3 regions of the Paenibacillus sp. E222 genome follow, and region 2 is predicted to be linked to each of the others. Evidence: riboswitches for the same ligand, from Rfam matches in the RefSeq annotation. Region 2 holds a riboswitch; each other region holds the start of a gene.

The links. Region 2 has a riboswitch for S-adenosylmethionine ahead of metA (homoserine O-acetyltransferase MetA). Riboswitches for the same ligand answer to the same signal wherever they lie in the genome.
Region 1: linked by a shared signal. The riboswitch ahead of mmuP (S-methylmethionine permease) and the one ahead of metA (homoserine O-acetyltransferase MetA) in region 2 are both predicted to bind S-adenosylmethionine.
Region 3: linked by a shared signal. The riboswitch ahead of HW560_RS11025 (methionine ABC transporter ATP-binding protein) and the one ahead of metA (homoserine O-acetyltransferase MetA) in region 2 are both predicted to bind S-adenosylmethionine.

The regions. Positions count from the first base shown of each region.
Region 1 is NZ_CP058552.1:2,188,856-2,195,502, forward strand. It holds gene HW560_RS09680 (spore germination protein) at 1-390, shown strand, start outside; gene HW560_RS09685 (spore germination protein) at 418-1,515, shown strand; gene HW560_RS09690 (Ger(x)C family spore germination protein) at 1,512-2,714, shown strand; SAM riboswitch class I at 2,812-2,914, shown strand; gene mmuP (S-methylmethionine permease) at 3,009-4,421, shown strand; gene mmuM (homocysteine S-methyltransferase) at 4,399-5,430, shown strand; gene HW560_RS09705 (DUF4097 family beta strand repeat-containing protein) at 5,593-6,450, opposite strand; gene HW560_RS09710 (ABC transporter permease) at 6,486-6,647, opposite strand, start outside.
Region 2 is NZ_CP058552.1:6,589,898-6,596,544, reverse strand. It holds gene HW560_RS29170 (ROK family protein) at 1-252, shown strand, start outside; gene HW560_RS29165 (HRDC domain-containing protein) at 435-1,436, shown strand; gene corA (magnesium/cobalt transporter CorA) at 1,536-2,471, opposite strand; SAM riboswitch class I at 2,925-3,049, shown strand; gene metA (homoserine O-acetyltransferase MetA) at 3,284-4,201, shown strand; gene HW560_RS29150 (aminotransferase class I/II-fold pyridoxal phosphate-dependent enzyme) at 4,226-5,413, shown strand; gene HW560_RS29145 (trans-sulfuration enzyme family protein) at 5,406-6,599, shown strand.
Region 3 is NZ_CP058552.1:2,469,960-2,476,606, forward strand. It holds gene HW560_RS11015 (COX15/CtaA family protein) at 1-774, shown strand, start outside; gene HW560_RS11020 (Cthe_2314 family HEPN domain-containing protein) at 996-1,724, shown strand; SAM riboswitch class I at 1,856-1,997, shown strand; gene HW560_RS11025 (methionine ABC transporter ATP-binding protein) at 2,124-3,158, shown strand; gene HW560_RS11030 (methionine ABC transporter permease) at 3,159-3,818, shown strand; gene HW560_RS11035 (MetQ/NlpA family ABC transporter substrate-binding protein) at 3,899-4,735, shown strand; gene HW560_RS11040 (DUF2167 domain-containing protein) at 4,904-5,908, opposite strand; gene HW560_RS11045 (SDR family oxidoreductase) at 6,233-6,647, shown strand, end outside.

The sequences.
Region 1 (6,647 bases), 3.1 Mb from region 2:
GGACCCGCAATGGGTATCGTAGGTGGTCTGATTATTGGGGATGCCGCAGTACAGGCCGGAATTGTCAGCCCGTTTCTGGTTATTGTTGTGGCAGTCACTGCGATTTCTTCGTTCTCCATCCCTACATATAGTGCCGGGATAACACTTCGTATATTGCGCTTTGTAGGAATGTTCAGTGCGGCGATCTATGGATTGTTTGGGGTAGTCATGTTTTTCTTGTTGCTCTGCAGTCATCTCGTTCGGTTAAAAAGCTTTGGAGTACCTTATGTCACTCCGGCTGTGCCTTACAGCTTATCGGATTGGAAAGATTTCTTTATTCGGGCACCTTTAGGAATGATGAAGAAGCGTCCAAGTATGATGCATCCCAAAGACCCTGATCGCAAAAAGTAGGCATATCGGATATTCAGGAGGTGAACCATGAATCGTAAACAAGACCAACTGACGACAGTTCAAGCCGCAGCCTTTATCATCAACTACATGTTGGGGGCAGGAATCCTGACACTTCCTCGAACCACGGTGACGGCTGCAGGTACGCCTGACGTATGGATTTCAATAATATTGTCCGGTCTGTTAGTTATGGTGATGGGTATAATCCTGGTGACTCTGTGCCGACGATTTCCAGGGAAGACGGTATTCCAGTTCACTGAGGAAATTACAGGCAAGTGGATCGCTTATATTTTGGGAATAACGATCATCGTGTATTTCATTATCATCGCTGCTTTTGAGATCAGGGTAATGGCTGATGTCACCGGATTATATTTATTGGAGGGCACCCCGGTATGGGCCATTGTCATGGTGTTTATGTGGGTCGGTTTTTATCTCATCACAGGTGGAGTCAACTCCATGGCTCGCTTGTATGAGATCATTTTACCCATTACGCTTATTCTTTTTGTGCTGGCCATTTTTTTGAGCAGTGAATTGTTTGAGATCAACAATTTGAGACCTGTGCTGGGAGATGGAATTATGCCTGTTGTTAAAGGAATTAAACCTACGACACTGGCGTATACGGGGTATGAAATCATGTTTGTGATTATGGCTTTTATGAAAAACCCGGAGAAGGGGAAAAAGGCCATGGTCTGGGGCATCCTTATTCCTATGGGGATCTATTTCATCACCTTGGTTATGGTCATTGGCAGCTTATCCATTGAAGGCATGAAAACAAGAACGTGGCCAACACTTGACTTGATGCGAAGCTTTGAGATTGAGGGATTGGTCTTTGAACGATTTGAATCCTTGCTGCTGGTGATCTGGATTATGCAGATTTTCTCTACGTTTACCATTACCCATTATGCCGCTTCTCTCGGATGTTCGCAATTGTTTAAGAAAAAGCAGCTGTCTTGGATGATCATTTTGCTTCCCATCATTTACATCATTGCTATGTTACCGGATAATGCGAACGACACGTTCAAACTGGGAGATGCGGTCGGGAATGTGTCCATTTATCTGTTTGGTGTCGTACCGTTATTACTTTTACTGTTGAGCATGATCCGAAAAAAAGGAGGGAAACACAATTGAGCAGATTCAGAAGACAATTAACCATTGGGTTATCGGGGTTGCTGCTAATGTTTACCTCAGGATGTTGGAGCAGTAAAGAGATTGAAGATCTAAGCGTTTATGTGGGTGTGGGACTGGACGTGGCTGAGGAATCGAAATTTGAAAAGAGTATTAATGAACAAGGAGGCCATTATCCCAAAAACAACAATTTAACGGCTACCGTACAGATTGTTCCACGAATCGGCCCCAAACAGGATACTCAAAAAGGCACAGGTGCTTCCGAAGGGCAATCTTTTTTGAATGAAAGGTTGACTGGAGATTCCCTGTTTCAGATCTTTCGTCAGTTTGCTCTAAGAAGAGACCGTCCACTCATTGGTCATCATTTAAAGGTCATCGTTGTTTCTCATGAGTTGTCCAAGAAATATAGTTTGGAGCAGCTGCTTGACTTTATTTTGCGTGATAATGATATCCGCCCCAGTTGTCTGGTTTTAGTAAGCCATGGAACAGCTCACGAAGCTCTTAGTTCTATAGAGCCGGGAGAAGTTCCGGCCTTTTATTTAAAGGGAGTGGTAGGGAATTCGTACCGTTCCAACAAGATCCTTCCTCCTGTGTCTCTTGCGAAGCTTGACGGGAAAATGCAGTCCGGGTCAAGCTTTTTGTTGCAGAATGTCCTTACAGCCGAGGGTGAGCATAAATTCTCAGGGGCAGGGATCTACAAAGGAGAGACGAAAAAATGGATCGGCTCTATAAATCAGATTGAACTCGAAGGATTGTCATGGATCACAGGGAAGGCCCAGCAAGGAGCTGTTAAATCATACGCTCCACCCAATGGCCATACGGTAACCTATGAAATCAAGTCTACCAAGAGTAAAATCATACCACTGGTTCAAGGCAACAACATCTCTTTTCATGTAAAGATTGAATCAGAAGGCCAACTCATGGAAGATTGGAGTTCCCCGGAAATCCCTTCAACGGACAAGTATATTCGTAAATTGGAGATACAGTTTGCGGATACAATCAAAGAACAAATACAGCAGGTTATGAATAAAATGCAGCGTACCTATCGGGTGGACGTGGCCGGATTTGGTGAAGAGCTGAGGATCAAATATCCGAAGGTGTGGAAAAAAGTGAAAAAAGATTGGGATGAAACATTCAGTCACGTTCCCGTAACCTATGATGTGAAACTGAATATTAAAGATTCTGGATCATCGACGGATTAATCACAAGGAATAAGATTCTCTTTACTCTACAAAGTGGATGATGATATTTAATAGTTGACACAAACATGATAGATCGCTATATTTATAAAAAATCATTTTCTTATCCAGAGAGGTGGAGGGACTGGCCCTTAGAAACCTCAGCAACAGATCTGAAGGATACTGTGCTAATTCCAGCGGGTGAACAGCCTGATAGATAGGAGCGTTTGTTTTTATTTGTCAGTAACGGCGCACTCTTCAGGAAGAGTGTGTCTTTTTGTTTTGTTGTTTTCTGGATGAAGAAGTAGGGGAGCAGGCATGAATAACAACAAAGATACGGGGCATTTTCAGCGTAAAATGCAGGCACGGCATGTAGTTATGCTCTCACTCGGTGGAGTCATCGGTACAGGGTTATTTCTAAGTTCGGGCTATACCATCCAGCAGGCAGGACCGATCGGTACTATTCTGTCTTATCTGATCGGAGCGATTGTCGTCTATCTGGTCATGCTCTGTTTAGGTGAACTTTCTGTTCATATGCCAGAGACAGGGGCGTTTCATAGCTATGCGGCAAAATACATCGGACCAGCAACAGGATACACAGTAGCCTGGTTGTATTGGCTAACCTGGACGGTTGCCCTCGGTTCCGAATTTACAGCGGCCGGGCTGTTGATGCAGCGCTGGTTCCCTTCAGTGAATGTTTGGATCTGGAGCGCATTGTTTGCGCTTATGATCTTCCTGTTCAACGCGCTGACTGTCAAATTTTTTGCGGAATCGGAGTTCTGGTTTTCCGCAGTTAAAGTCCTTACAATTGTAGTCTTCATTATTCTTGGGGGCGCAGCCGTATTTGGTATTATTCCAATGGCAGATTCGGAACCTGCACCGTTTCTATCCAATATTACAGCATCGGGTTGGTTCCCCAATGGGGCTACTGCGATACTAATGACGATGCTTGCCGTAAACTTTGCGTTCTCGGGTACCGAATTGATTGGGATTGCTGCCGGGGAAACAGAGAATCCGGAGAAGACGATTCCAAAAGCGATCCATACCACACTGTGGCGTTTAATTATCTTTTTCATCGGAACAATTGTCATTCTCTCGGCACTGCTTCCGATGTCGGATGCGAGTGTGCTCGAAAGTCCGTTTGTGGCGGTCATGGAGCGGGTGGGAGTACCCTATGCAGCAGACATTATGAACTTTGTTATTTTGACGGCGATTCTGTCTGCGGCTAATTCGGGGTTGTATGCATCTTCACGGATGCTCTGGTCTCTGGCTGATAAAAAGACGATCTCCCCATGGTTTGCCACATTGACCAAACGTGGTGTGCCGCTGAATGCGCTCTTGATCAGTATGGTTGGGGGCGGTCTGGCTTTGCTGTCCAGTATCATTGCGCCAGGTACCGTATATATTACACTGGTTTCCATTTCAGGTCTGGCTGTTGTTGCGGTATGGATGAGCATCAGTGCTTCACAGTATATGTTCCGCAGACAGTATATCCGGGAAGGACATGCGGTCAAAGATCTGGTCTACCGCACACCACTGTACCCGGCGGTACCGATTATTTCATTTATATTGTGCCTGGCTTCATGTATAGGCATTGCTTTTGACCCGACACAGCGAATAGCGCTGTATTGCGGAGTTCCATTCATTGCAGTGTGTTACGCAGTTTATTATCTGACAGAACGTGTGAATAAGAAAAGAGGACAAGTACATGACGCAAGTACAACAGACTAATCCCATAGAACAGATTCTGCGTGAGTATCCGGTCATGATTCTGGATGGGGCGCTGGCAACCGAACTGGAACAGCATGGCTGTGATCTGGATGATCCGCTCTGGTCTGCACGTGTGTTACTGGAGAATCCGGACGTGATCCTTCAGGTCCATGCAGATTATTTTCGCGCTGGAGCCGACTGTGCGATTACATCCAGTTATCAGGCGACGGTGGAAGGCTTCGGCAAGCGAGGCATCGGAGAGCAGCAGTCGCTGGAGCTGATTCGCAAGACGGTGGAGCTGGCTGTGCAGGCGCGAGATGATGTCTGGGCAGAAGGGCAAGGTGAAGCCGCAGAGCATGTATCCGGCAATGATTTAAACGGTAAAAAACAAACGGCAGTTGCCATGGGAAATAGGGCATCGGCTCGTCCAAGACCGATTGTTGCTGCATCCGTTGGACCGTACGGCGCATATCTGGCAGATGGCTCGGAGTATGTCGGTCACTATGGTGTCTCGGACGAGACGTTGAGCGCGTTTCATCGTCCACGGATCACAGCCTTGCTGGAAGCAGGGGCGGATATTCTGGCCTTTGAGACGATCCCATCCTTGCAGGAAGCACAGGTACTGATCGATTTATTAAAAGAATTTCCGAACGCCTATGCATGGCTCTCCTTCTCATTAAAAGACGGGACAGCGATCAGTGAAGGCACGCCATTGGAAGAGTGTGCACAATTGTTAGGAGCTGAACCTCAGATTGCTGCGATTGGGCTGAATTGTGCTCCCATGGAACTGGTAACGGAAGCGGTAGGTATTCTGAGCCGTGCCAGCGATAAACCGATTATTGTATACCCGAACTCGGGTGAGGTATACGATCCAGTAACGAAGACATGGAGTGGTCACGGTATATGTGGCAGCATGAGCGATGCTTCAGAGCAGTGGGTGGCGGCAGGTGCGAAAATTATTGGCGGCTGTTGCCGCACTACGCCACGTCAGATTGAAGAACTGGCGAAAAAGTGGCGGAGTCAAAGATGACTTTCTGAAATGTGAGTTATATCTTGTACAGGAAAGAGCCCTCTCTATCCGTTAACGGATTTGAGAGGACTCTTTTTGCGTCTTTTTCGAAGGACTCAAGCCCAGAATCTCTTCGCTGGATTAAAGATAAACGGATTGCCATCAGCTATTGAGCATATCCAATTATTTGTTCTCCACTGAAATGGAACCCAAGGAAGTCTGTAAGGAGAGCAAAGGTCCGCCGCCATTAATGTCTGTTTTTCCTTTCGCCGCACCCGAGACTTTCCCCAAATCTGTCGCTGTTTTCAACGTGTATGCAAGGTTGGCTGGGAGAATGGCTGTGACCGTGCCTACTTCTGTTGAAGCTTTGAGCTGGCTTCCTTCGGCAAGGTTGTTCAGATCGAGACGAATAGTGCCTGCATCGGATGTAATCGATGATTTTCCGTCCACTTCAACTTCGGCAAGTTCAATCGATCCCGTATTGTTGGATACATCATAACTGCCTTTCAGACCGGTGAGTGAAATAGTGCCTACCTCGGTGGATATCTCATACTCCGCGACTTGGGCAGGAACTTCCACAACATAGTTAACAGTAAAATGGGAGTTCCCCAGATTTTTGTTGGCCCAGGACCATATATCCGTTCCATCCTGTCCTTTGGCTTGAAGCTGGACGGACGTCCTCTTCCCTTTGGTTATCAAGGAGACTTCCGCATTCTGGCCGAGTTCTTCCAGCGTAGATTCACCAGAACGATTGTTTAATGCCTGAAGGGTTGTGCGGACATGAAGCCCGCTGTCTTCACCGCGACGTATCTCAATATTTCCAACGGAATTTTCAATAATCAGTGTATTGGAAACCTCTTGCAGGCTTGCTTCAGCAAGCTCCTTGTCTATGGCGTTGCTGCTAATCAACTTCATCCATCCGGACTCTGCACCTTGTGAAGTGCTGCCTTCGGATGGTGATGTGATGGGGTTATTCGTGCATGCAGCCAACAGACTGACTGAACTCAGGGCAACCAGAAGCTTTTTGTATACTCTTCGCATGTTCTTGTCTCCTTCATCCTTCATATGTTCATGTGTTATTCAACGACCAGGATACGTGGGGATGCATCTCGGATCACTCTCGAGGATACCCAGGAGCCAAGAGCTGCGGCAAGAATACTCAAGCAGGCAAATAATATGATTCCTCCCCAATTCAGGATAAGGGGAATCTGTACAATCCCGTATCCCGATAGGACTTT
Region 2 (6,647 bases):
TATCTGGCGCATGCCTTGATGAACTATGTGTTGATCCTCACTCCGCAGAAAATTGTAATGGGCGGCGGTGTAATGAAGCAAGAGCATCTGTTCCCGATGGTTCGCAGCAAGCTGCAAGAATTGCTCGCTGGATACGTTCAGCATCCTGCACTTCAGTCCGATATTGACCAATATGTCGTTTCACCGGGACTTGGCGATAATGCGGGACTGTGTGGTTCGCTTGCGCTGGCGAAACTGGCTTTGAACAAGTAAATAGCTTTATACAAGTAGTTGACGAATTTTTCCATTGTGGTAATATATGAGCAACAGCATAGCACGGTTAATGAGGAAGCACCTCTCTTGCATGGATTTTGCAGGAGAGGTGTTTTTTTGTGCTGCTTAATTTAGTACAACAGAGACTGTGTAGAGCTGAACTATTGAAGGAGGGACAAGAAATGGAAGTCATTTTCATGAACAGATTATCCAGAATGTCAGATCACAATGAAGAGCATGCCCAGCTGTGGATCGGTGAAGAAGAAGGGGCGTGGCATCTGGGATGGAGCCAATATGAGGAAGGAGATCGAACGGATGCCATCTGGTATACTGGCAGTTCGTGGGACGAGCTGTTACATGTGTATCGTCATCAGTTAGCTATTCAGATGGGCGAAGGATATCGTCCCTTGCTGCAGGGCTTGTTTCACGAAAATGATGATTTGAAGTCGCGCAATTATGGCGGTCAGCGTCTACATTGTTACAGTGAATTATATGGCAATGAGGGGCTGTATATGGATCTTTGCATATGGCGGAGGAAGAGAGCGGCGTCGGACCGGAAGGCCCCCTATTTTATTGCAACGAACCGGTTGTTACGCATGATCAGCGCATTTGTTCCACAAACCATCGATGAATTGATGCAATTGCCTGGCGTAGGAGAGAGCAAGGCTTCCGAGTACGGTGCTGAATGGCTGGAGCTTACGAATGGAATGGAACGTTCCACATCTTTTCCGCTAGATTGGGTGTACACGGCTCTGAGGGAACAAGAATATGAGAGCTGGCTGTACAAACAGAGAGAGCAGAAATACAAGCAGGAGCTGGACAGATTCACCACACGGAAGCAGGTACTTGAAGGTATGAAGGAAGGATATACGTTGGAGGAGATCGTGAATCGTTCCGGATTGTCCCGGCGGGAGCTAATTGAACTGTTGGAGACACTGGATTTGGAGGGGTATGACACAGATTGTCTGCTCGATGCGGAGCTTGCTGTCATGCCCGAAGAGGAGCAAGAGGCAGTATGGAGTGCCTACGAGGAGCTGGGGGATACGTTTCTGAAGCCCGTGTTACATAAGGTGTATGGAGAAGAAAAGCCTGGCGGGAGCAACCTGGAGCAGGTCTACGAAAGACTGCGCATGATTCGCATCCGGTTTCGCCGTCACACGGAGACGGAACAGAATGCAGGCTAGAATTAAGATAGATCAGCAGAAGGATTTTTCTAAAATAGAATAAATTTAAAAAAAGACGAAGCGTTTCTCCAGATGTGGAGCGCTTCGTCTTTTGCTATTTCAAACCCAATCTTTTTTGCGGAAAATAAAGAACATGCTCAGGCCCAGTGTAACCATCAGGCCAATGACCACAAAATAACCATACTTCCAGTTCAGCTCAGGCATGTTCGTGAAGTTCATCCCATAGATACCAGTGATCACGGTCAGCGGCATGAACACCGTGGTAATGGCGGTGAACACACGCATGATCTCATTCGCCCTATTGGCGATACTGGATTGGTAAGCTTCTCGCAAGTTCCCCATCAAGTCGCGATAAGTCTCAAAGGTTTCAGATATTTTCACAGCATTCTCATAAATGTCACTGAAATACTTCTGCAGTTGATCATCAATAAGACGCAGATCTTTTTTATTGAGTGTGTTAATGACCTCTTTCTGAGGCCCCAGCACTTTCTTCAGCCATAAAATCTCACTGCGCAACCCGATAATCTCATTCAGGTGAGACTTTTTGGTATGCATCAGAATGTCTTCTTCCAGCTTCTCGATGCGGGCTTCAATTCGGTCACCGACGGTAAAATAATTATCAACAATCAAGTCAACCAGCAGATAGAGCAGCTTATCCGGTGTACTGATTTCCTGTTCCCACAGGATTGGTTTCAATGTCCGCAATTCGCTGACTTTCTGTTTGGTCACACTGATAATAAAGTGTCTGCCAAGGAACAGGTTGACGGCACGTAAGAAAATCTCTTCATCATCGAAACGAATGCTGTTAATAACAATAAAATAATGGCTCTCATAAATTTCAATCTTCGGACGTTGTTCTTCGTCACTCAAACAGTCTTCCACGGCCAGATCATGCATCATGAAAAGGGGTTGAAGTACCGCCAAATCGTCTACGTCCGCATCAATCCAGTAAAATCCTTCCGCTGGTGGAGTCAGCGCCTGCTGAATGTCGTCCACCGGAATAAATACACCGTTGTTTACCAACCGGATTTTCATTATTCATCTACTCCTTCTGCACCCGCCAAATGGGCGGATTTCATCAATATGGGCGCAAAAAGAACAGATCAGCCGGTCGGCAGCGGAGCCTGGAAGTCAGGACTGCGTTCGCTCTATAATCAAACGGAAGTAACGTCCCGCTGCCGGCATGCTGATATCAATTCTCTATGCAGTTTGTCGGAATTCGGCTGCCAGTCAGGCCTCGGGTCGCCATCCATTGAATATGTCACCTCTCACATAAGGGTTTATAACACTTGTCTAGTATACCGCTGGTACAGGGTCCTTTCAAGCGCAAAAATGTGTCGATTTCGCGCCCTGGAGCAGTGTATGACAACGGATGATGAACGGTTCCGATCCTGAGGAACATGCATAGAACTACACCTTGACGTGAGGGGATTAATGTCTTAAAGTAAAGGGTGAACCACACTAGTTTTTACAATTGAATAAAGCGAAATCTTATCAAGAGTAGGTGGAGGGACTGGCCCGATGAAACCCGGCAACCGGCGGTATACCGCACGGTGCTAATTCTTGCAGCGACCAAGTGTCCGAGTGACACTGTTGTAACTGAGAGATGAGAGAGGCGCATATCTATTTACATATGACCTTTCTCGGAATCCGAGGAAGGTCTTTGTTATATGCACCGACTTCTCAGCAGTGATTTTCGCTAAGGAACTTGAGCCTGCCGACAGCAATGTGGTTGCAATTCAGCGCCTGCAGGCAAGCTCATGGCAGCCTATAACTGTACGGATGCGAAGCGTATCGCACCTGCAGTGGCTGCATCTATTTATGCACAAGGAGGAGTTAGAACCACCATGCCAATCAAAATTCCAGACACACTGCCTGCCAAGGAAGTACTTGCAGGAGAGAACATCTTTGTCATGGACGAGACATCCGCTTATAAGCAGGATATCCGTCCGCTGCGTATCGCTATATTAAACCTGATGCCTACAAAGGAAACGACAGAAACACAATTGCTTCGTCTGGTGGGTAACACACCCATTCAGGTAGATATCGTTCTGGTTCATCCGAAGTCTCATACGTCCAAAAACACATCGCAGGAATATTTGGACTTGTTCTACAAAACCTTTGATGAGATCGAACACCGCCGCTTTGACGGCATGATCATTACAGGCGCTCCTGTAGAGCAAATGGACTTTGAAGACGTGAACTACTGGAAAGAAATCCAGGAGATCTTCGAATGGACCAAAACCAATGTGACTTCGACTATGCATATATGTTGGGCTTCCCAAGCGGGTTTATACCATCATTTCGGAGTTCCCAAAGTTCCGCTGGATGAAAAATGTTTCGGTGTATTCTCACATACGATCAACAGATCCAATGTGCAGCTGCTGCGCGGATTTGATGAAGTATTCAACGTTCCGCATTCCCGCCATACGGAAGTGCGCCGTGAAGATATTGAAAAAAATGATAACCTTGAAATATTGGCTGAGTCTGAGGAAGCAGGAATTTTCCTGGTTGCTACCAAAGACGGCAAACAGATTTTTGCAACCGGACATGCCGAGTATGATCCGCTTTCATTGAAATGGGAATATGACCGGGATGCAGCTAAAGGCATGAACATTGCGCTGCCTAAACATTATTTCCCGAATGACGATCCTTCCCGTGTTCCCCCGGCTACTTGGCGGGCACATGCAAACTTATTATTCTCTAATTGGCTCAATTACTATGTGTATCAAGAGACACCTTACGATATTGGTCCGCAAATCTAATCGACATTACAGGAGGATGCTGCAATGGAAGACAACAAGTTGAAAATCGAAAGCCGATTGGCCCAAATTGGGTCTATCAATGAACCGGTAACAGGCGCCATTAATTTTCCGATCTATCAATCCACTGCGTTTCGCCACCCCAAGCTTGGACAAAGCACGGGATTTGATTATATTCGTACGACCAATCCAACCCGTAAAGTGTTGGAAGAAGCAGCGGCAGCGTTGGAATCCGGTGACGCCGGATTTGCCTGTAGCTCCGGCATGGCTGCCTTGCAAACGATTTTCGCCTTATTTGGACAAGGGGATCATCTGATTGTATCGCTGGATCTGTACGGCGGAACGTATCGTTTGCTAGAGCGCATCCTATCTAGATTTGGTGTGACGGCAAGTTACGTCGATACCAATGATCTGGCAGCTCTGGAAAGTATTCGTCAGCCGAATACAAAAGCGGTATTTATTGAGACACCAACCAATCCATTAATGATGATTACGGATGTGGAAGCGGTATGCTCCTGGGCCAAGAGCCACAACTTGCTGACCATTGTGGATAATACACTACTGACTCCTTTCTTCCAGCGTCCAATTGAACTCGGTGCCGATATCATCATCCATAGTGCCACAAAGTATCTGGGTGGTCATAATGATGTACTTGCCGGATTGATTATTACCAAAGGGGAAGAGTTGTCGGCCGAAATGGCAGTCCTGCACAATTCCATTGGAGCAGTGTTGTCTCCAAGCGACTCCTATCAGCTGATGAAAGGCATGAAGACACTCGCTCTTCGCATGGAGCGACATGAGTATAATGCCTTGACGATTGCCAAGTACCTTTTGGAGCATCCAGCCGTTGATGAAGTGTATCATCCAGGATTGTCGGATCATCCCGGATTTGAAATACAGAATAAACAGTCCAGCGGGAACACAGGCATTTTCTCTTTCAAAGTAAAGGATGCTCGTTATGTTGAACCATTGCTGCGTCACATCAAACTGATTGCTTTTGCGGAAAGCCTCGGGGGTGTAGAGTCGTTGATGACCTATCCTGCGGTACAGACCCATGCGGATATTCCGATTGAAATTCGTGACGCTGTAGGTGTAGATGACCGTCTGTTGCGCTTCTCTGTTGGGATCGAGCACGCCGATGATCTGATTGCCGATCTGGGCAACGCACTTACAGCTGCACAGCAGGAGATTGAAGGGGGAACGCATCATGAGTGAGCAAAACAATAATGCCAACAATCATGAACGGAATGTTCATTCCGACCTGAAGTTCGATACCAAGCTGCTTCATTTCGGTGACGAAATCGATAAAACCACCGGGGCTTCCAGTGTACCCATTTACCAGGCCTCGACATTCCATCATTTTGATATTTTTAATCCACCTCAACATGACTATAGCCGTTCGGGTAACCCGACTCGTCAGGCATTGGAGGATTACATTACTTTATTGGAAGGTGGAGCACGCGGATTTGCTTATTCCTCCGGCATGGCTGCCATCTCCAGTGTGTTCATGATGTTCTCGGCAGGGGATCACATGATTGTGACGGAAGATGTATATGGAGGTACGTATCGACTGCTTACTTCTATTCTGAGTCGGATGCAGATAGAGACTACCTTTGTGGATATGACCAATATTGAGGAAGTAAAGGCAGCGCTCAAACCGAATACGAAGGCAGTCTATATGGAAACACCATCCAACCCGACACTTCGGATCACGGATATTGCTGCTGTCACCTCCTGGGCACAGGAACATGAGCTAATCTCCATTCTCGATAACACCTTCATGACGCCTTATTACCAACGGCCGATTGAGCTCGGAGTGGATATTGTCGTACATAGTGCAACCAAGTTTCTTGGCGGGCACAGTGATGTGCTGGCAGGTTTAGCCGTTGCTCGTACGGATTCACTGGGTAGACAGCTAAAACAATTGCAGAATGGACTTGGAACTGTGCTTGGTGCCCAGGAATCCTGGCTGCTGATGCGGGGCATGAAAACCTTGGGTGCGCGCATGGCACACAGTGAACAGAGCACAGCCAAGCTGGCAGCTTGGCTCAGTGGACGCAGTGATATTACGGCTGTATTTTATCCGGGACTGCTGGATCATCCCGGCCGTGAAGCTCATGAACGTCAGTCAAGCGGATACGGCGCTGTCGTGTCGTTTGACGTTGGATCTGGAGATCGGGCCAAGGCTGTACTTAACCGTGTGAAATTGCCAATTGTTGCCGTGAGTTTGGGTGCGGTTGAAAGTATCTTGTCTTATCCTGCGATGATGTCTCATGCGGCAATGCCGACTGAGGTTCGCCGCGATCGGGGTATAACTGACGGATTACTGCGGTTCTCGGTTGGTCTGGAAGACATCGATGACCTGATTGCGGATCTGGATCAGGCACTTCAGGATTCGTAGAATCGACAGTAGTGAAATACGGGTGTTATAGCCTGCTGAAAAAGAAAT
Region 3 (6,647 bases), 3.4 Mb from region 2:
TCACTTATTGAATTTTCCCATCGCGCCGTTAGCGCACTGGCAGGACTGTTGTCCATAGCCTCTTTTGTAGCATTTTTGCGGTTTGGCAAATCACGCCGTGATCTGCAGTTGTTTTCATTGTTAACGCTGATATTTGTGATTGTCCAGGGAATCATGGGGGCTTTTGCCGTCGTATTCTCCCAATCTTCCGCAGTCATGGCACTGCATTTCGGGTTTGCCTTAATCGCTTTTGCCAGCTCCTTGATGATGGCGCTTGGTATTCGGCAGGAGGCTCGCCATGGTGGATTGGAACGACTGAATCGATATCCGCGAGTCAGCAAAGGGTTCCGAAATCTGGTATGGTTTTCCACGATCTATACGTACCTCGTGGTATATACTGGAGCATTTGTGAGCCATACGGATTCTGCTGGAGGCTGTTCAGGCTTTCCGCTCTGTAACGGGCAGATTATTCCTGAGCTCTCGGGAGGCGTAGCTGTTGCTTTTGCTCACCGGGTGGCGGCTGTTTCATTAGTAATCGTCATTGCAATTCTCGGCCATTTTGCGTATCGCAAACATCCGGATAACACGGAATTAAGAGCGCTCGGCGTCATTTCTGTTGTACTGGTTTTATTGCAAGTGGTCATTGGTTTTGGACTGATGCTCACGATGAACCGTCCGGAAGTGTATATGTTCGTGGCGCTGGCGCATATGCTGGATATTGCCATTTTGTTCGGCGTATTAACTTATATGAGTTTCCTGGTGTATAAGCTGCATCGGCCCGTTAACCGGTTCTAATCTATATCCGAATTATTGTAGTTCAGGGGATGAATCCAGTGAAGTTCACCATCCGATGATGTACATCATTGGACAGGTGAACTTTGTTTGATGTCAGGCGTGTCAGGGCACCCTATTGTAAGCAGCGGTCATACGTTTACTCTGATTCCGATTTTGTTTAATATGATGAATTATTATTATTATTATTTTATGATCTGCAGAGTGGAAAGAGGAGGCTATATATGCTGCGAACGTTGCTGGGTGAAAAGCCACGTAAGAACGAAGGCATACTTAAGGACGCGATGGAGGCGATGGCGGATACGCTTGAGCTATTTCAGCGACAGATGCATGTGGACCATGATCCTACCCATGATTTTCGTAAACTGTATATATGGACCCAGGGACTGATCTCTTCGCTGGATGAACTGGAGCAAAGCTGTTTTGCAGCTTCCCATTTCCGTCAGAAAGTCAAAGCGGGCTCTACGGATGATATGACATTACCAGAAAAAGCAGAGTATGCCCGTTACGTCTATTTCTATAAGGATGGCTTCATCCGATGTTTTGCCATTCTGGATAAGTTAGGTACAGTGTTGAATGAAATGTTTGAGCTGAACACAACCAATGTTAAAACACATTATTCTTACTTTACCGTATTAAGACAGTTCGGATATGACAAGCAGCATTATGTTCTTGCCAACGAACTCATCCAGATTAAAGATTCCTACCGTGAGCCAATGAGCAAATTACGTAAACGACGAAACATGGAGATTCATTACATGAATTCCGAAATGCAGGATGATCTGTGGCAGCTACACCAAACTTTGCAGGGGAAAGTGAAGCTGGAGGACCTGGATCAGCATCTTTTGGAACTCCGCGAGGGCGTAGACATGGTATGTAAGACGTTAAAAGCAGCGTACGGCTACATCAACAAGAAGTGGCATAAGCAGGGAGTGGCTCAACCGCCAAAGTGATTTGAATTGTAATATTTGCCTTTGACAAATCGGAATACTTGGATTATACTGAGTTCCTGATTGACAGTTAGATGGAATTAACATTTATGACATTAACATTATAACTACTACTGAACTTATAAATTAAATATTTCTTATCGAGAGCGGCGGAGGGACAGGCCCGATGAAGCCCGGCAACCGATTTATAACTGCATGACAGCTGTGTCATACTTTATAGATGTTAGGTGCTAATTCCTACAAAATGGTGCAGGGCACGATTTTGGCAGATGAGAAGGTATAATCTTTCACGTGAAGAGCCCTTTTTGTTTCTGCAAAAGGGCTCTTTTTTTGTACGATGAAGGGGAGTTTTCCTTTCATTCGGGTAAAGATACATGTAGGCAGTGGGAAGGAGCAGTAATTTTGATTGAATTAAAAGGTTTAACCAAGACGTACGGTAAAGGTTCAAAAAGTACGACGGCCTTATCGGAACTAAATTTGAATATCCGCAAGGGTGAAATATTTGGAGTTATCGGTCATTCCGGTGCAGGCAAGAGTACATTGATCCGTTGTATCAATTTGCTCGAACGCCCCACGGCAGGCGAGGTTTGGGTTGATGGTATCAACCTAACCGATCTCAATAAGTCCGATTTGCAACAACAACGGCGTAAGATCGGCATGATTTTTCAACACTTTAATCTGTTATCCTCAGCTACGGTATATGATAATGTGGCTTTTCCTTTGAAGCTCGTTAATACGCCCAAGGCTGCCATTGATCGGAAAGTGAAGGAAATGCTCGCATTGGTTGGGCTGGAGGACCACAGCAATAAATATCCGGCCCAGCTGTCAGGCGGACAGAAGCAAAGGGTCGGTATTGCGAGAGCACTCGCGAGTGATCCGAACGTGCTGTTGTGTGATGAGGCCACATCGGCACTTGATCCCCAGACAACCGATTCGATTCTGAAGTTATTGCTGGATATCAATGAAAAGTACAACCTCACGATTGTGCTAATCACCCATGAGATGCACGTGATCCAGAATATCTGTGATCAGGTGGCGGTTATCCATCAGGGAGGCATCGTGGAGCAAGGGCCGGTGACGGAAGTATTCCTCAAGCCACAGCATGCCATTACGCGTGACTTTATAATGCGGGACCATGAGGTTGGAATTGCATTGGAAGAGACCGCTCTGGCGAGTGCAGATGTCTCATTACAGACGGACGGAGCTTCTAAGCTTGTGAAAATATCCTTCCTGGGCAATAAAACCTATGAGGCGATTTTGTCCAGAACGGTTCGTAAAACAGGAGTGGATTTCGCCATTTTGCAAGGCACCATTTCAACCATCAAACAAGTTCCCTATGGACAGCTGACCGTTCGGTTCGAGGGACAGTCAGATGAGATTAATCTCACCATTAAAGAGTTAGTGGATCAGGGACTTGATGTGGAGGTGCTTCGTTAAATGGATTTTTCAACGGTACGTTGGGAAGAAATCGGTAAGGCTTCGATTGAAACACTGCAAATCCTGGGAGCATCGGGCTTGTTCACGATCATCATTGGTCTGCCGCTAGGCGTATTGCTGTTTATGACGGCAAGGTCGGCTTCGATCCAGTCCCAAGTGGTGTACACGATATTATCGTTCATTGTAAACATTCTGCGCTCAGTGCCATTTATCATTTTGATTGTTGCACTCATTCCGTTTACGCGTTCACTGGTCGGCACAGCTACAGGAGTGCTGGGTGTCATACCACCGCTCGTCATTGCCGCAGCTCCATACTTTGCCCGATTGGTGGAAACTACACTGCGTGAAGTGGATCGTGGCGTCATTGAAGCGGCACAGGCGATGGGCGCTTCAACCGGACAGATTGTACGGCGCGTACTTCTGCCAGAGGCATTGCCGGGTCTGTTAGCCGGGATCACCATTACAATCGTTACCCTTGTTTCCTACACGGCGATGGCGGGAATGGTTGGTGGTGGAGGTCTGGGAACATTGGCAATCAACTATGGATACTTCCGTTATCAGTATGAAATTATGATTATATCCGTTGTATTTATGGTCATTCTGGTGCAAGTGCTTCAGATGGCTGGCGATCGTTTGGTTAAATGGTTCACCAGGAAATAACACATATATAGCATTTGCCTGATTCGGTATCGACTTGGTGCAAAATGCAAAAAAAATTTATTGGAGAAGGGGTTTTACACATGAAAAAATGGTCTTTTGCTCTACTTAGCATTATGCTGATCGCGGTTCTTGCGGCTTGCGGAAACAACAAGGATTCCGACAGCGGCGCTGACAATGCTGGAGGCGCACCGCGCACCGTAGAATTGAAAGTGGGAGCATCACCAACACCACATGCTGAAATTTTGGAAAGCATCAAGCCTGAACTTGAAGCTGAAGGCATTCGCTTGCAAATCGTGACTTTCAATGATTATGTTCAACCTAACCAACAGCTTGAAGATAAACAACTGGATGCGAACTTTTTCCAACACCAGCCTTACCTGGATACAGAGAACAAAGAACGTGGTTTCCACCTCGTTGCTGTAACACCTGTGCATGTTGAGCCATTTGCTGGCTATTCCAAAAAAATTAAATCATTGGATGAGTTGAAAGACGGCGCAAAAGTAGCCATTCCTAATGACCCATCAAACGGCGGTCGTGGACTGTTGTTGCTTGCAAAAGAAGGACTTATCACGCTGAAAGACAACACAAATATCACTTCTACGATTCAGGATATTACAGCTAATCCGAAAAACCTGAATATCATCGAGCTGGATGCAGCCATGATGCCTCGTCAACTGGATGAAGCAGACCTGGTATTCATCAACGCCAACTACGCGCTGGAAGCCAATCTGAACCCAGAGAAGGATGCGCTGTTGATTGAGGACCTGCAAGGTAACCCTTATGCAAACATCCTCGTATCTCGTGAAGATAACAAAGATGCAGATGCTATCCAAAAACTGGCTGCAGCTCTGCATTCCGAAGAAGTTAAAACATTCATCAAAGATCGTTATCAAGGTGCTGTAGAACCTGCGTTTTAAGCTGAACGATTAAGCTGAAAATACATTGTATACTCGGCTCCACATGTTATGGAACTACTAAAGAAAGCCCTGCATTCTCTTTATGGAGAATACGGGGCTTTTTGTTGTGTACATCATATTAAAGAGTGCTTCGATGTAAGAGCACTTTAAGTACGTTACTTATAAGCTTTAATGTTTATTCGGATTCGGATCAGTATCCGAACGTCCATCTGTCTGTTGGCTATCAGAATGTGTGGACTCCTGTCCAGCAGCATGCTGTTGGTAAGCTTCTTCAGCAGGAGAAAGCGAACTCTGATCTTCTGGGTCAGCATCCTTTTTGCGGCCGGTCAGCTTGCGACGAATCCATCCGAATGCACCAACAATAGCGGCCACGATGACAAACCATCCTTTTTTGAGCAAAAGCAATAATCCAACTTTCTTAGCTACAGCTACACCAGCACCACCGAGAATCAGACTGGTCAGGCCGAGTTCTGATTTTTTGTCTATCGATGCATCAAACTCTTCATAGGTGTTTCCTTTGGTCACGTTGAGTTGGTTAAGCACGGAGCTTTCAAACTGTTTACGGTTTTCTTCAAAATTGGCACTATCCGTAACAAGGATAACACCGATGTATCCCTCGCGGGTGAGTACATTCACATTGTAATTGACGAGTTTTTCCCGCTCTGCATCCTCAAGGCCAAGAGAATAGATCAATTGATGTTTGGTGCTGTCATAGGCGGGCTCAATCTCCCACCCAGTGATAAACAGCTGATTTTCGGGTGATGTTTTCTCATTTTGTTCTTCTGTTCCTCTTTTGTAGCTATCGAGCAGTTCATCGGCGTCCAGATCGTCTTTCTCACTGTCGTCGACATGACCGGTATCGTTATATTCAAAGATCACATACCAGTTAGAGTTTTCGCCGGCGCCATAGATACTTCCAATTTCCGTTCCATTGGGGAAGGAGTCGGTGTCCTCCAGAAACCTTTGGGTGTTAGCTGCATCGAGATAGGATAGGTTTTCGGCTACGGTTAATGTTGCTTTGTTATCAAGTACTACGTTTGAAGGCCCGTCAATCCATTGATAATCTTCGGTGGAGCTATTGCTTTCACTTTCTGCAGATACTGTGGTCGAGTATGGACCTTGAAATGAGGCGATAAGCAAAATTGTGAGTAGAGAGGCTAACCATCTTTTCATTTACGCTATATTCCTTTCGAAGGTGTCATGCAATGTTGTCATTTACATGAACATATGTATTGTGTCGTTATATTCATAAGAAAATAAGGACTTATCGACATTAACATAGGCATCCGGACCAGACAAGGGAATTCTGGAGATAAAGGGTAAATTTTACTCCGAAAGACCTAATTCATTTTATTTTAGTTGTTTGAAAGCTGAGTATTTAGTCCTTAATTTACACTCTTTTGCAAATGGTACAGATTGGTGGGAAACGCGAGTTGTGGGGGGATGATAAATCTTTTATACTGGATGAGTGACTGCTCTTTGAAGAGGGGGATGAACGTGAAGGGAAAGATTGCCCTCATAACGGGAAGTGCCAAAGGTCTTGGTAAAATGACGGCCCTCAGTCTGGCGGATCAGGGTTGCCATATTGCGCTGAATTACGTACATAGTCGTACGGAAGCTGAGGCGTTAGAGGCTCAGATCGTAGCCAAGGGTGTGCGGTGTATTGCCGTCCAGGCCGATATTTCCAAGACAGAAGAGATCACCATGCTGGTTGCAACGGTTGAAGAGAAACTGGGCAGCATTGATATTCTCGTGAACAACGCGGGTCCTTTTGTCCGTGAACGTCGACTGTTTGCCGAGTATTCCGTAGATGAGGTTCAGATGCTTGTGCAAGGAAACCTGCTTGGACCGATGTTGCTGGATCAGCGTGTATTGCCGGAGATGCGGCGCAAGCAGTGGGGACGAATTATCC